2 regions of the Pseudidiomarina tainanensis genome follow, and region 2 is predicted to be linked to the other one. Evidence: predicted binding sites of a transcription regulator. Region 2 holds the regulator's gene; the other holds the start of a gene.
The links. Region 2 encodes LexA, which represses DNA repair genes until DNA is damaged. Its sites were predicted from a motif close to TACTGTATNNNNATACAGTA; they were not measured.

Region 1 (7,627 bases), on a different contig from region 2:
TCAGTGCGCAGTGCTGAGAAAAAGCAAATCATGGCGCGCATTCAAGAATCTGATATTGCTGCGCTACAGCAAGCTGAAGTACCAATTGTGGTTGGCGACTACTCGGTGAGTCAGCTATTACACGATTTATATCAAGGGAAGCTGGTCATAGCGTTGATCAGTACCTATGTATTCGACGAGAGTAAGGCACCGCACTGGGTGTTGATATGTGCCGCCGACGAGCACTATGTGTATATTAACGACCCTGATCAAGACAGTTTTCCATGGCAATCGCCAGCTGAACGCCAATACCTTCCTATTCCTTTAGCAACCTTTCGACGCGCCTTTGGATTCGGCAAGCGAAAGCAAAAAGCTGCGGTTGTCGTTCATACAATGTAAACGTAACTCACTGACTTTATTTACTTTCTCTTAACTTTGTTGTGGTTCGGTTGTGGGCTTTTGTCTGCTACGTTGAACATCTGGTGGATTTTTACTCACCAGTTTCTTGCAGCCGAATGTCGTATCCCGCCGCTGCTGTGTATCACTGGCTTGCAATAAGCCAATGACAACAATAAAAAGAGATAATACAGCATGAGAAAAACGAATATCATTGCGCTGTCAGCATTGGCAGTATCTATTTCTGCTGCCTTTGCGCAGCCTCCAGAACACTCAAACGCAAAGCCACTTCAAGCAGTCCAGTCGGTTGAATCCGACCAACCTCAGCGTTACATCATTAAATTCAAAGAGAACAGCAAAGCAGCTAAGCGCGCGGGTAATCGTGGCCGCTCTGAGCTAGCACTAGCACATGCCAGAGGAATGGTCGAAAAGGCCGGTGGTAAGGTAAAAGTGAGCATGCGCCACAATCTCGCCATTGCCGCTGAAATGTCACCGAAGGATATGAAACGGTTCCAGAAGAACCCGAATGTCGAATTTATCGAAGTTGATCAAAAACGCCGCTTTATGGCGCAAACCGTGCCTTACGGTATTAATATGGTGCAGGCAAATTTAGTTGACGATAGTGTTGCTTCCGCAGCTGCCGGCGGTAAAAAAATCTGTGTAATCGATTCAGGTTTAGATTTACCGCATGAAGATATGGGCACCCGCTTCGACACCATCAATGGCACAAATAACAGCGGTACTGGCAATTGGTATGATGAAGGCGGCCCGCACGGCACTCACGTTGCCGGTACTATTGCCGCATTGAATAACGGATTAGGTGTGCGTGGCGTGATTGGTAGTAACCCGAACATGCACATTGTGAAAGTGTTTAATGCCAGTGGTTGGGGCTACTCATCATCGCTGGTAGCAGCCATCGAAACCTGTGCTGACAATGGCTCAGACGTGGTGAATATGAGCTTAGGTGGTGGTGGTGCAAGCCAAACCGAAGCAAACGCCATGCAGAACTTGTTTAACCAAGGTGTGTTGTTAATCGCTGCGGCAGGTAATGACGGTTCTGCCTACAGCTCAACTGACGCGCTCTCATACCCAGCGTCATACAACGCTGTAATGTCAGTTGCAGCTGTCGATAGTAATAAAGCGCTTGCGTCGTTCTCGCAAAAAAACAGTCAGGTAGAAATTGCGGCACCAGGCGTGAACGTACTTTCAACTTATCCTGAGGGCACCGGTAGCCAAGGTAACTATGGCAACATGAGCGGAACCTCGATGGCATCGCCACATGTCGCCGGTGTTGCCGCGTTAGTTTGGTCACATCACCCGACTTGTAGTGCTTCGCAAATTCGTGATGCGTTGAATGCATCAGCGCAAGATCTCGGCTCAGCAGGCCGTGACGTGAAGTTTGGTTACGGGTTAGTGCAAGCAAAAGATGCTGTTGATTATCTCGATGCCAACGGTTGTGGTGGTTCAGGTGGCGGTGGCGATCCTGAGCCGCCTGCAGAAGGTGAGTTGAGCAACGGCGTTACGGTTTCAAATCTAGCTGCGAGTACTGGTGCTGAGCTCTATTACACGCTCAATGTGCCGGCCGGCGCTACTGATTTGAGCTTTAGCATGAATGGCGGCTCAGGTGATGCTGATTTGTATGTGCGTTTTAGCGCACAGCCAACCACATCAACCTATGATTGTCGTCCATACCAAACAGGTAACACCGAAACATGTACGATTTCGAACGTACAAGCTGGCACTTATCACGTCATGGTACGTGCTTATTCAAGCTTTTCCGGTGTGAACTTAACCGGTTCATTCACCGAGCCAAGCAGTGGCGGTGGAGAAGGTGGTTCAGCCTCAGCAACAGACCTATCTGGTGCAACCGGCTCGTGGACGCATTATTATGTTGACTTGCCAGCAGGTATGACGAGCTTGAACGTAACCATGTCAGGCGGCACTGGTGATGCCGACCTATATGTTCGCCAGGGCTCACAGCCAACTGGTTCGAGCTATGATTGTCGTCCGTACCGTTCAGGTAACAACGAAACCTGTGCGATTGACAATCCAGGCAGCGGTCGCTGGTACATCAGCTTGCAAGGTTATCAAGCCTATTCAGGCGTCGACTTACTGGTTGAATGGCAGTAACGCTGTTTAATTGCGCTGTCGGCACTTGAAATGGCTGACAGCGTCACCATATAGGTGTAGACTTAAATACGTTAACCTTAGGGGCTGATTTGGATTCGACGGAATACACGAAACCCAAGGTGCATGCCGAGGTGAGGCAGGCCTCGTAAAAAGCCTCAAACTAATAGTTGCAAACGACGACAACTACGCTTTAGCGGCTTAATAACCCGCTGAGTCCGACCCCTAGCGCTTTGTCTGTGAGACTAGGATCAGTCGGTTCACCCCAAAGCAGACTCGCGTGGAGGCTTCGCCCGTAGCCAAAGCGTTAAAACCAATCGGGATCGTCACCTTAAGTAGCCTGTCTGTCGGCGACTTGGTGATTAACTAAAAGACTGACTAAGCATGTAGGACCGAGGATGTAGGTATTACGGACGCGGGTTCAACTCCCGCCAGCTCCACCACATTCAAATAAAACGCCGCTCAATGAGCGGCGTTTTTGTTTATGCATTGTGATGTAACCGATAGCTACGCGACTTTACTCACCGCTGGTGCAGGTTTCGGTGCCGCTTTCTTCGCTGGCTTTTTCGCGCCAAGAGCAATAAGTACTTGGTCGCGCTCGCGGGCAAGGAAGAACGCTAAGTCTTCAATGGTTTTCTCATCGGTGACGGTTTCGCTACGTTCAAGTAGAGACAACAGTCCGTCCACCATGTCCAACATTTTGTCGTAGGCGTCAGCTTCTGCTTTACTTTTAAACGTCATTTTTTCCTCTCCGTCTCGCACAACAACGTATTGGGTTACTACAGCCATGGTTCATCCTCTTGGATATCGATAATGTACTGTGTATTTATACAGTTATCGTGTACCTCTTGCAACCTTACCAGCAATGTTTACGAGGTGAACCAAAGGTAACTCACTGATGAGGTTTCAATTTTTTCTTTGCGGCGAGAATTTCATCTAACGGAGCTTCTTGCGAACCGGGCATATTTTCGTCAGCTGCAACTTGCAGTTCACGCGCGTCGTATTCCCATTGTTCTAACACTTCCAGCTTTTCATTATCGCTTAAGTTGGTGTCGTTCAGAATGTCGCTTGGCTTGTTGTAGACCGCTGATGGGTCTCGTAATATCGCGTCGAGTCTCATAACGCCTCCTTAACTCAAGTGAGTTAATGCTAAGTCTCGTGTGATTTCACCCTTAAGTTTAGTCGAGTTAGCCGGTCTTGCCATTCTTCGTCATTCTAATATGGCAACATTGCCTGACAGTTTAAAACTTTGGCCGTGATTCTAATTTAAGAGCGAAAGCGCTATGATCGCGCCACTGTTAACCGCTACGTTAAATAAGAAGTGACACCATGAGCTTACCTAATTGTCCGAAATGTGATTCAAGTTATGTTTACGAAGACCAAGCACTGCTGATTTGCCCAGAGTGCGGTCATGAGTGGAATCCAAATGAAGTTGTCGAAGACGATACCAAGCAACTCAAAGATGCGAACGGTACGCCATTAGCCGAAGGCGATAAAGTAACGCTCATTAAAGATTTGAAGGTGAAAGGTTCGTCGCTAGTGTTAAAAGTAGGTACTAAAGCGGTGATTAAACGCTTTGTTGATGGCGATCACGATATCGATTGCAAAGTCGATGGCGCTGGCGACATGATGCTGAAATCACAATTTGTAAAGCGCCAAGGTGGCAAGGACGATTAAGCGTTATTCGTAAATCCCCATAAATAACTTAAGTGCCGACCTAGCGTTTGCTACGTCGGCACCGTTCTGAGCAGTATTTCACTTCATCCCAACAGCGTTCCCACTTTTTACGCCAAGTAAATGGACGGTCACAAACTGGACACACTTTTGTTGGTAAGTTTTGTTTCTTCTTCATGCCCCATTATTAGTATCAAACTCATTATTCAGATCAGTTTGAAAAACAACCAAATTTGACGGTGTAACAAGCGGTTGATAGGGTGAAAAACACACTCTCATTAAAAAGGCGTGCGCATGGACAGTTTTCTTACAAGTTGGGGGCAGTCTGTTTACACCAGTTTGGGATTTTTCTGGATGGCGCTCTGGGCGTTCGTGCTTGGCTATTTTATTAGTAGCCTGATCCAAGTTTTGATTACCAAACAACGCATGCGTAAAGCTATGGGAGATAACAACTTAAAGTCCGTCTCGTTAGGCACGTTCTTCGGCTTTATCTCGAGTTCATGTAGCTTTGCTGCGTTATCAACCACACGTGCTTTATTTAATAAAGGTGCGGCTTTTAGCGCGTCGATGGCATTTATGTTGGCATCGACCAATTTGGTTATCGAATTAGGATTTGTGATCTCGATTTTTCTCGGCTGGCAATTTGTGGTTGGAGAATATATCGGCGGGCTTTTATTGATTGCTTTGGTCTGGCTCTTCATCACGTTAACAAAGCCACATAAGTTGATTGAGAACGCTCGCCAAGATGAAGATGACGAAACTCACGAGCATGGCAGCGCTTGGTCTGATTTATTGCAATTAGATACTTGGCGCCAGGTTGGGCACAAGTATGTGATGGAATGGCAAATGGTGTGGCAAGACGTATTACTTGGCTTCACAGTCGCCGGAATTATCTCTGTGTTTGTGCCCAGTAGCTTTTTTGAATGGCTCTTTTTAGGGGTAGGAACGAATACGGAGATGAGTTTCTGGGCACTGTTACAACAAGCTGTGGTGGGCCCTATTGCTGCATTCTTCACCTTCATTGGTTCCATGGGAAATATTCCGTTAGCAGCGGTTCTTTATGGTGAAGGTGTTGCTTTTGCTGGTGTCATGGCCTTTATTTTTTCAGATTTAATTGTATGGCCGGTGCTACGTATTAACGCTCGCTATTACGGTTGGAAGATGGCGCTATACATTGCGCTCATGCTGTTCGTCTGTTTAGTCGCTGCTTCTCTTATCATGCATTACGGCTTCTATTGGTTTGACTTGTTACCGGACGCATCGCAGTGGGCATCACCAGCGGAGCAAGAGCACTTTAAACTCAATTATGGCTTTGTGCTAAATATTCTATTCTTGATTATTAGCGCCGTGCTAGTGTTGCTATGGCGTCAACACCGCCGCAATAGCGAGCATCACCATCATCATGATCACGGCAGCTCAGATGGTGTCGGTGCCAAAATTATGAATGGTTTAAGTGTTATGAGTGTGATCTGGTTAGTCGGTGGTCTTTGCATTTATTTGCTTGACTTATAACCAAATGTTAACGAGCATCCTGTTGATAAAAACAACAAAATGGGATGCTCGTTGTGCGCAAATTACTACTAATCATTGGATTCTTTCTTTCAACATCAGCAGTAGCTGGTGTATCCGCATGGGTGCCTTTTGAGCACGAAAGCGGCCATATTCGTGTCAAAGTCGTGGTTGAAGGCGTTGAAGGTTGGGCGATTATGGACTCGGGCGCCAATATCAACGGTATTAACCAAGCATTTCTCGAAAAGCATGGTATTTCGCCAAAACAGCATCGCGGTAAAATCAAAATTCAAGGCGTGCACGGTACCCAAGAGCGCACCGCTTATCGAGATATTCAAACTGAGATGTTTGGACAAAAACTTGCGTTAGATTATGTTGAGTTGAACTTTGGTGGCGAGGATACTGCTATTATTCTTGGTTCACCGGTGCTTGAACAATATGTGCTGCAGTTCGATTATCCCAATAGTCGGATGCGGTTTATTGATCATGACTCGATCGATATGGCCAATGTCAAAAACTTACCGATGCGCCCACGCCGAGGTATTGGTGACCCGATTGTTAAAGTCGAACTGAATGGTGAAACTGAAGTTTGGCTGATTCTTGATACCGGCAGTACCAGTGGTGTCTATCTCAGTCGTGAAGTTGCAGAAAAGCATGACTGGTTAACGAAATTTCCAGTCGTGCAAGGTATTTCACGCGGCGTGAATACAACGGGTAATGTTGAGATGTTTCGAATTCCAACGTTAAGCTTTGGTCCGTTCGAACTAGAAAACGTTGGTATTACGGTGCCAGAAGCCGGTGTTAATGCAAAGTTTGGTGAAGCTGAAGATGAGCTGAATACCCGCATTGGCAGTGTTCGTGTCGACGGCTTAATTGGTTATGACGTGTTACAACACTTTATTTTGACCATCGATTATAAATTCGGACGTGGTCACATTTACGCCGAGTAATTTAATTCTAGAGGTAGGTTTATGCGTACAAAGATATTAACGTCTTCTGTTTTATTGTTGGCTTTAGCCGTCAACCATGCACAGGCTCAAGAAACAGAAACGACTCTTAATGCGTACGCGGCAGGCTATGTTGCAGGTTATACCTGTAGCGCAGTATTTAACGCGAATAAATCTGAAGCGGCTATTCGTGAACATGAGTTAACCGGCATTTATCCGCTTATTGCCGATAGAGTTGCTGACTTAAGTTCCTCTCTAAATCGTTATATTGATCGTGACAATAAATGGGTGCGGGTGGCATACGACGATGGCGCTCGCGAGCGCATATCGGTGTGGCGTGATCGCTTAGGATGTGTTGACCTTCCAGTCGGGGCTACCATTGCTGACGCCGCTAAGGTATCGCGACCTTTTACCAACCAAGAAGTTACGAAAGACAAAGGTGAACCTTGGCGTGAGCGCCAACCGGTGAATCATGTCACCGGAAATTTAGAGCTTGATGGGGTGATTCAAAAGGCCTTTTCAAAACACTATGGTGCTGGCGCTCGCACCACCGCGATTTTGATTGCTACACCTGAAAAGATTATTGCCGAGAACTATATTGATGGTTTTACACCAGAAACTTCGCAACGTACGTGGTCGGTAGCTAAAAGCATTGCGGCCAGTGTGGTTGGTGCAGCCGTATTGCATCGCGATGTTGATGTTAAAGCGCCTGCAACCATTGAAAATTGGCAATCTGAGTTAGACCCTCGCCGTCATATTACCCTCGAAAATTTATTGCACATGGCTTCTGGCCTAGATAGTAACGCGGCAGGGAATCGTACTGACCGTGTCTATATGGGGGGAGGTCGCGTTGTTGATACTGCGGCAACGACCGCACTTGAAGTAACGCCGGGCTCGCGTTGGAAGTATGCGAATAACGATACCATGCTAGCCATGCGCGCCGTGCGCGAAGGGTTCGACAATGCTAATGATTATCTGAAATTTCCGTATGAGAT
Region 2 (7,627 bases):
ATCCGCGATGAGCGCTCATATGCTGCAGCGCATATTCCTGGTTCGATGCGTTTAACTGACGCCAATGTTCAGCAGTTTCTTGACGATTTAGACGACCATGACCAGGTGGTGGTCGTCTGCTATCACGGCAACAGTAGCCAAGGTGCGGCACAATATCTCGCCCACCAGGGAGTCGAGTCCGTTAGTAGCCTCGATGGTGGCATGACCGCTTGGGCTCAAGCGTTTCCTGAGGCGGTGGAGCGTAGTTAAATGAAAAAATTACTGACCACGCGCAATGCCGACGAAATGGCTATGTTGTACGCCTACTTGCAACGCCATAACGTTCCGGTAACGGTCAGTGAACATGGCGATGAATTAGAGCTATGGTTAACGGTATCCAGTTATCATGCGCACGCGAAAGCACTAATTCAAGCATTCAAAGAAAATCCACAAGAAGCGGTAGCGGAAGTGCTCGAGGATATTCAAGAGCACGCAAATACAGAGGCACCGCCAAGCTTTTTTCAGCAGTTGCTGCAACAGGCCGGATGGTTTACTACCGGCTATGCCGCAGTGGTTATCTTAACCTTTATCGGGTTACTCACGCCGTTGGCAGAACCGATTCTTGGAGCGTTTCTATTTAATCCAGATAGTTATGAAGCCATGCCATGGACACAACCGTGGCGCTTTTTCACCCCAGCCTTATTGCACTTTAGTGTCTTGCATATTGTTTTTAATGTGTTTTGGTGGTGGTATCTTGGCGGCCGCTTTGAGCGTTATTACGGCAGTAAATGGCTGATTCTAGCGTTCCTGTTTTGCGCCCTTGCCTCAAACACCTCGCAATTTATTGAAAGCGGCCCTTATTTTGGTGGTCTCTCGGGTGTGGTGTATGGCTTGTTTGGTATTGCAACGGTCGTTGGATGGAAGAATCCAAGACACCCGTTATTTTTGCCCAATGGCCTGATTATCTTCATGTTAGTGTGGCTGGTAATTGGCTACACCGGCCTATTGTGGGTGAACATTGCCAACACCGCGCACACCGCTGGCTTGATTGCTGGCCTGTTAGTCGGCGCCGGTATCCGCGCCTTAACTATTTACGGTCAGAAGTAACATTCATGGATGTTGTTGTGGAAACCGAATTTGATTTTCCAATTATTCGTCATCATCAAAAAGCTGATTGGCTGTTAGCAAACTCGGCGACATTGCCCGAAAGCGCTGCGCTTCAAGCTTGGCTACTTGACCCCAACTCGCTCACCGCAAAACTGAAGCAGCATTGCGCAAACTTTGAAGTACGCGTGATAGGCCAGCAACCTGGCACCATTCGCAGCGACGAAGCACGGTGGCTCGGTGATGATGAACATGCTGCCATACGCGAAGTCTTACTTTGCTGTGATGGCAAGCCCTGGGTATTTGCTCGCAGTGTATTTCCGCAACGCGCACTAGATGAACAAGCATTACAACTCGGTCAGCTTGGCAATAACCCATTGGGTGCGCATTTATTTGCGCAGCCCGACTTAGAACGTGGCGCCATCGAAGTTGCCAAGTTTTCCCCAGACTCACCGATTGGCCGGTTGAACCAACAGTTAGGTTATCCGGCGCAACAACTCTGGGGACGCCGCAGTTGTTTTAAAGCTGCCGGACAAAAGGTTTTAGTTGCTGAGGTTTTTATTGGCGAGTCGATTCCCGCCAAGCTCGCAAATGAGGACATACAGTCATGATCAAAGCTGGTCAGTTTATTAGTGCATGCTGGCGTTTGATGCGCGCCGATCGCCCGATTGGTAGCCTGTTGCTCGGCTGGCCGACACTCGTTGCGCTACTAATTGCTGGTGACGGCAATCCACCGCTACGCACCGTAGTACTATTTATGTTAGGTGTGTTCGTGATGCGCTCCGCCGGTTGTGTGATCAACGATTACGCGGATCGCAATATAGACGGTCATGTGAGCCGCACGAAATTACGTCCACTCGCCACCGGCGAGCTTAAACCGTGGCATGCACTTGCTCTATTTGGTCTGCTGATACTGATTGCATTTGTGATTGTTCTGCAATTTAACCAGGCCACTATTTTGATGAGTTTTGCCGCTGCAGGCGTCGCCACTTTATATCCGTTTTGCAAACGCTTTACCCAGTTACCTCAAGTGGTGTTAGGTATCGCTTTTAGCTTTGGGGTCTTAATGCCATTTACCGCGTTAGACCAAGGGCTGCCACTGATTGCTTGGATACTGTTTGTTGCCAATATCGCTTGGACTGTGGCATACGACACTGAGTACGCGATGGCTGACCGTGCTGATGATCTTAAAATTGGCGTGAAATCGACTGCGATTTTGTTTGGTGGGCACGACAAGTTTGCTATTGCTGTGCTGCAACTCATCACGCTGGCACTGCTTGGATGGCTGGGTTACTTATTGTTGTTTGGCTGGGTTTACTGGGCCGGCTTAGCCGTGATTGTCTTACTATTTATCTGGCAACACTACCTGATTTGGTATCGTGAGCCTGGGCGTTGCTTTCAAGCATTTTTGCACAACAACAACGTGGGTTGGGTATTAACTCTCGCTGTTGCTGCGCATTATTGGTTTTAATAGGTTTAAGGCCGAGCGGATTAACGTTCAGCCTTCACCAACTGTTGCACTGATTGACGAATGGTTTGTAGAACCGCAGGTTCAAGCAACAAATCAACGGCGTCGCTGAGCTCGCCGACGCGCTGGTCAGCCATCATTTCACCAGAATCAATCACACTAAAATAACCTTCGGATTTCAGCGTACCAATGAGTGTGCTGAGTACTTTTTTATCGAAGAACTCCGGCGCATTCACCCCATGAATCGAGCTCAACCGCTCAGCGAGCTGTACTGAATGGTGCTCTAGATCGCTGCGCGAAATCGGTTGTGCTTGCTGGAGTAATTCCAACACAATGGCATAGCGTTGTGCCGTTTCACTTGAACTACGCGCCAACAACACTAACTGTGAATACGCGCGTGAGTCACGTTTGGCGACCGCATAAACACCCTCGCCAGCCTCAGTTAACAACCCACATTGCACATATTGCTCAAGTAACGCATTGACCCAAAATGTCATGTCGTCCGCGTTATGGCTAATAAACAATTCGTTTTGTAGCAATGGATGTAACTCGGTTAATAACTTGCCCGCAGCTTCAGCAGTGAAGCGTTTATGACCAAGCGCAAAGGCCGCTAATAATGCTGGAACAATCACCATATGCATAATATTGTTGCGATAATACGTCATGGCGATGGCAGTGGAGCCATCGAGACGAATCAACTCGCCGATACCATCCGCTTCAACAATAAACTTGTCATGCTTCTTCGCCAGTTGCCACAGCTGTTCACCGTCTTCTTCCGGCACATAGGCATCTTTACTGTAGGGCACTTCACGCATAATGCGTGTGTACAGGTTGAGCTGACTCACCAGCTCCTCACGAGTCAGCGCATGGTGCTCCGAGCTCAGAATGGCCAGCGCACATAAGTTCACACTGTTAAACGCAGCGGCATTGTTTATTCTGCACATGATCTGGTCTGCAAGTAAATTAACCGTCGGGGTCAACCATTTCGGACGCTCCGGCTCTTCAGCCCCGGTGGTGATTGAATCACGCCAATTCGGTTGTAGCTTTTCAAGCGCTTCACCAAGATTAATCGGTTCGCCGAAGCTTACATAGCCTTGTCCGAAATTACGCAAGTGCCGCAAACTGCTCAGCACCTGCCACACCGATTCTTTCTCTTTCGATTTACCTTTTAATTCTTTGAGGTAGGTGCCAACTTCCATCACATGCTCGTAGCCTAAGTAAACTGGAACGAGCGACATCGGGCGTTGTTGACCGCGTAGCATTCCTTGCACCGTCATCGCGACCATACCCGTTTTCGGCGGTAATAAACGTCCGGTACGACTGCGTCCACCCTCAGTGAAATATTCAACCGGGTACCCTTTTTGAAATAAGCGGTTTAAATACTCACGGAATACCGTCGAATAAAGTTTGTTACCGCGGAAGCTGCGGCGGATAAAGAATGCACCGCCACGACGGAACAACGGGCCAGCTGGGAAGAAATCCAGGTTCACGCCAGCCGCGATGTGCGGTGGAACCAAGCCTTCTTTATAAATCACATAACTTAATAATAAGTAATCCATGTGCGAACGATGGCATGGCACATACACAATTTCGTGCCCCGCTTCTGCAAGCTCACGAATACGTTCGCCGCCCTCAATGTGGATGCCGTTATAAATCCGGCTCCAGCACCAAGTCATGAAACGGTCAAGCAAGCGGACTAAGGTGTCACTGTAACTTGCAGCAATCTCATGAAGGTATTTTTCCGCAGTTTTTCGCGCTTGCGGTACAGAGATCTTTTTACTGCGAGCTTCATCTGCAATAGCTTGCTGAAGCGCAGGTGTATCCAACAAATCTTGTATAACTACTGCTCGTTCAGTCATTTTCGGTCCGGCTACTGCATGGCGAAGGCGCACAAAATGAACACGCGCCACGCGCGCCAGTTTATGCGCTAAGCGTTGCGTAGACCCGTGCTGTTCTGCCATGTCACGTAACTGCACTGGTGAACTCGCGCGAATTAAAATATGGCGACCTGAAAACATCGTCAGCCAAAATTTACGCCAGTGACCCGGGTTATCAATATCGGCGACCATAGTATGACCTTGGCGCGCTTCTTGGCCAGGTTTGCGCCCCCAAAATAACCCGATTGGAACCACTTTCACGTTCAGTTGCTGATCTTGCTGATGGGCTGCAATTAACTTTTCAAAATCCTCAATCGCTTTTTCGGCCGAACCATGGTCGGTTTGATCCAAAAACATGACCCGAGCCAACTGCTGACCATTAATCAGCAAGTCTTCGGTTGGATCAGGTAAGCCTGCCTGCTTCAACGCACGCTGTGCCACCAACATGTCGGTGTTCGACGTTGAGCGCATGACATAGACCACATTATTGTCGCCAACAATCTGCGCTGTCGCGTCATCAAGAATTGTTTCAAAGCGCGTTAACCAGCGTACTGGCCAATACATTATGCCGCGCCAAAAGCCTTTCAGACTCATGCAATATCCCCACAAAATACAAACGTATAAAGCATACCACTGTTGCTTGAATTTGTCTGAATGAAAAAATTTTGCACAAAAAAGTTGCGAAACGAAAACACCTGTATATACTCACAGTATCACTGTATAGATAAACAGGTATTCACATGCGACCATTAACGCCACGACAGCAGCAGATTCTGAGTCTCATCAAAGACAATATTGATGCGACAGGAATGCCACCAACACGCGCTGAAATTGCGCAGCTCCTTGGTTTCAAATCAGCGAATGCTGCTGAAGAACATCTGAAAGCGCTTGCGAAGAAAGGTGTGATTGAAATGATGCCGGGTATGTCACGCGGCATTCGTCTCATCGGTGTCGAGGACGAAGATGTACCTGAAGGACTACCTCTTATAGGTCAGGTCGCTGCTGGCGAACCCATTTTGGCGCAAGAGCACATTGAGAGCCACTATCAGGTTGACCAAAACCTGTTCAAACCGCACGCCGACTTCTTACTGCGCGTTAACGGTATGAGCATGAAAGATATCGGTATTTTGGACGGCGATTTGCTTGCTGTTCACAAAACACATGAAGCACGCAACGGACAGATTGTTGTGGCTCGCGTTGAAGACGACGTCACTGTGAAACGCTTTGAGCGTCGCGGCAACATGATTCTGTTGCACCCAGAGAATGACGAGTTTTCACCTATTCAAGTCGATCTCACTCACCAGTACTTCACCATAGAAGGGTTAGCTGTTGGTGTGATCCGTAACGGAGCATGGTTATGAGAAATCAATTTGGCAATCAATTTAATGAATCAGCATTCGATATTTGGTCGGGTGCACCAGAGCTTTCTGCCAGTCAAACTGATTTGGAAAGTGTGTTACCGCGTTTGCATGCTTTATCGCTTCGCACTCATCAATGGGTGACCGTTATCGGCGCACGTCGTGAAGTGATTGAGCAACTCGTGGCAGCAGGTATTAGCCGCACTCGGATTCGCTGGGTTCACGGTCGCAATCAAGATGAACGTGAATGGGCAACTGAACAGGCGTTACTAGCGGGTACCAGCAGCTTGGTATTGAGCTGGTTAGGTGAAATGTCACCACGCATGCAACAGCGTCTAAAAATGGCGAGTAAAGTCAGCCATACACACAGTTTTGTCTTTAACGATTTACCTTCACTTCCCCCACTCCACTAATCCTGCTTGTGAAGGTTGTCAGTTGAGGGCTGCAGTGCAGCCCTTTTTTTATACTTGAATGTAAAAATTATTCGAAATGGCGGTTTCTTTTTCACCAGAAAATGGTATTTTGAATGTGCATTAACTGCTAACACAATAAACAATAATAAACTTTGATACATAACAACAAAGGGTTAGTGGGGAAAGCGATTTTCTTTTGAAATGCTGTTCCTTTTTCTACTCACCTCGTTGTTCTTCAGGCTCGCACTTCGGTGTATTCGTGGGAAAACCACGTCGGAAGAATGAGAGGAGATGTCGCGTGAGTACTAGACTCATCACTGCGCTATTAGCAAGTATTCCACTTGCTGCTAGTGCGCAATCGCAGTTGAACCTGACTCAAGGGGTTACCGAGATCAGTCAACGCGTGTACGACCTACACATGACAATTTTTTATATTTGCTGTGTGATAGGTGTCATCGTTTTCGGCGCAATGTTTGTTTCAATGATTTTGCACCGCAAATCGAAAGGCCACAAACCTGCTACGTTTCATGAGAACGTTAAAGTAGAAATTCTGTGGACCGTTATTCCATTTTTGATTCTGGTCGGTATGGCCATTCCAGCTACCAAGACACTGTTTGCGATGGAAGACGCGTCTGAAGCTGAGGTGACTGTTCTCGTAACCGGCTCACAGTGGAAATGGCACTACAAATATTTCGACCGTGATGTTGAATATTTTAGTTTACTTGCAACCCGCCAAGATCAAATCAACAACCGTCTAGAGAAAGGCGAAAACTATCTGTTGGAAGTTGACCGTCCATTGGTTCTACCAACCGATACAAAAGTTCGCTTCTTAGTCACTTCAGACGACGTTATCCACTCCTGGTGGGTTCCTGATTTTGCGGTGAAGAAAGACGCGAACCCAGGCTTTATCAACGAGGCTTGGACGAAAATCGACGAACCCGGCATCTATCGCGGCCAGTGTGCTGAACTGTGTGGTAAAGACCATGGCTTTATGCCAGTTGTCGTTATCGCCAAAGAGCCTGCTGAATTCGAGGCTTGGATCAGCGAACAAGAAGCCATCGCTAAAGCCGCCAAAGAAGAAGAGCAACGTTTACTTTCAATGTCGATGAGCAAAGACGAGCTTATGGAATTGGGTGAGCGCGTCTATCTTGGTAGCTGCGCGGCATGTCACCAGCCTAACGGTGAAGGCATTCCTGGCGTATTCCCGAGCTTGAAAGGCACTGCGATGGTGATGAACGACAAACCTGGTCACATCAACATCGTCGTCAATGGTAAAGCTGGCACAGCCATGCAGGCCTTTGGTAATCAGTTAAGCTTGCGTGAACTTGCGGCCGTTATCACCTATGAGCGTAATGCTTGGGGTAATAATACTGGCGACCTGATTCAGGCCGCTGACGTTAATGAATATTTGAATAAGTAGGGGAGACC

Region 1: a site for LexA is predicted at 3,319-3,338, ahead of BM292_RS00930 (YebG family protein). Genes of this name have one in related genera too.

The regions. Positions count from the first base shown of each region.
Region 1 covers NZ_FOYU01000001.1:202,493-210,119, forward strand. The annotation lists gene BM292_RS00915 (GNAT family N-acetyltransferase/peptidase C39 family protein) at 1-378, shown strand, start outside; gene BM292_RS00920 (S8 family serine peptidase) at 571-2,505, shown strand; RNA gene ssrA (transfer-messenger RNA) at 2,586-2,945, shown strand; gene BM292_RS00930 (YebG family protein) at 3,010-3,291, opposite strand; gene BM292_RS00935 (hypothetical protein) at 3,395-3,622, opposite strand; gene BM292_RS00940 (zinc ribbon domain-containing protein YjdM) at 3,832-4,179, shown strand; gene BM292_RS00945 (DUF2256 domain-containing protein) at 4,220-4,354, opposite strand; gene BM292_RS00950 (permease) at 4,471-5,688, shown strand; gene BM292_RS00955 (aspartyl protease family protein) at 5,742-6,635, shown strand; gene BM292_RS00960 (serine hydrolase domain-containing protein) at 6,657-7,627, shown strand, end outside.
Region 2 covers NZ_FOYU01000003.1:46,013-53,639, forward strand. The annotation lists gene glpE (thiosulfate sulfurtransferase GlpE) at 1-249, shown strand, start outside; gene BM292_RS08770 (rhomboid family intramembrane serine protease) at 250-1,086, shown strand; gene BM292_RS08775 (chorismate--pyruvate lyase family protein) at 1,092-1,694, shown strand; gene ubiA (4-hydroxybenzoate octaprenyltransferase) at 1,691-2,554, shown strand; gene plsB (glycerol-3-phosphate 1-O-acyltransferase PlsB) at 2,575-5,022, opposite strand; gene lexA (transcriptional repressor LexA) at 5,169-5,789, shown strand; gene BM292_RS08795 (ImuA family protein) at 5,786-6,199, shown strand; gene coxB (cytochrome c oxidase subunit II) at 6,498-7,619, shown strand.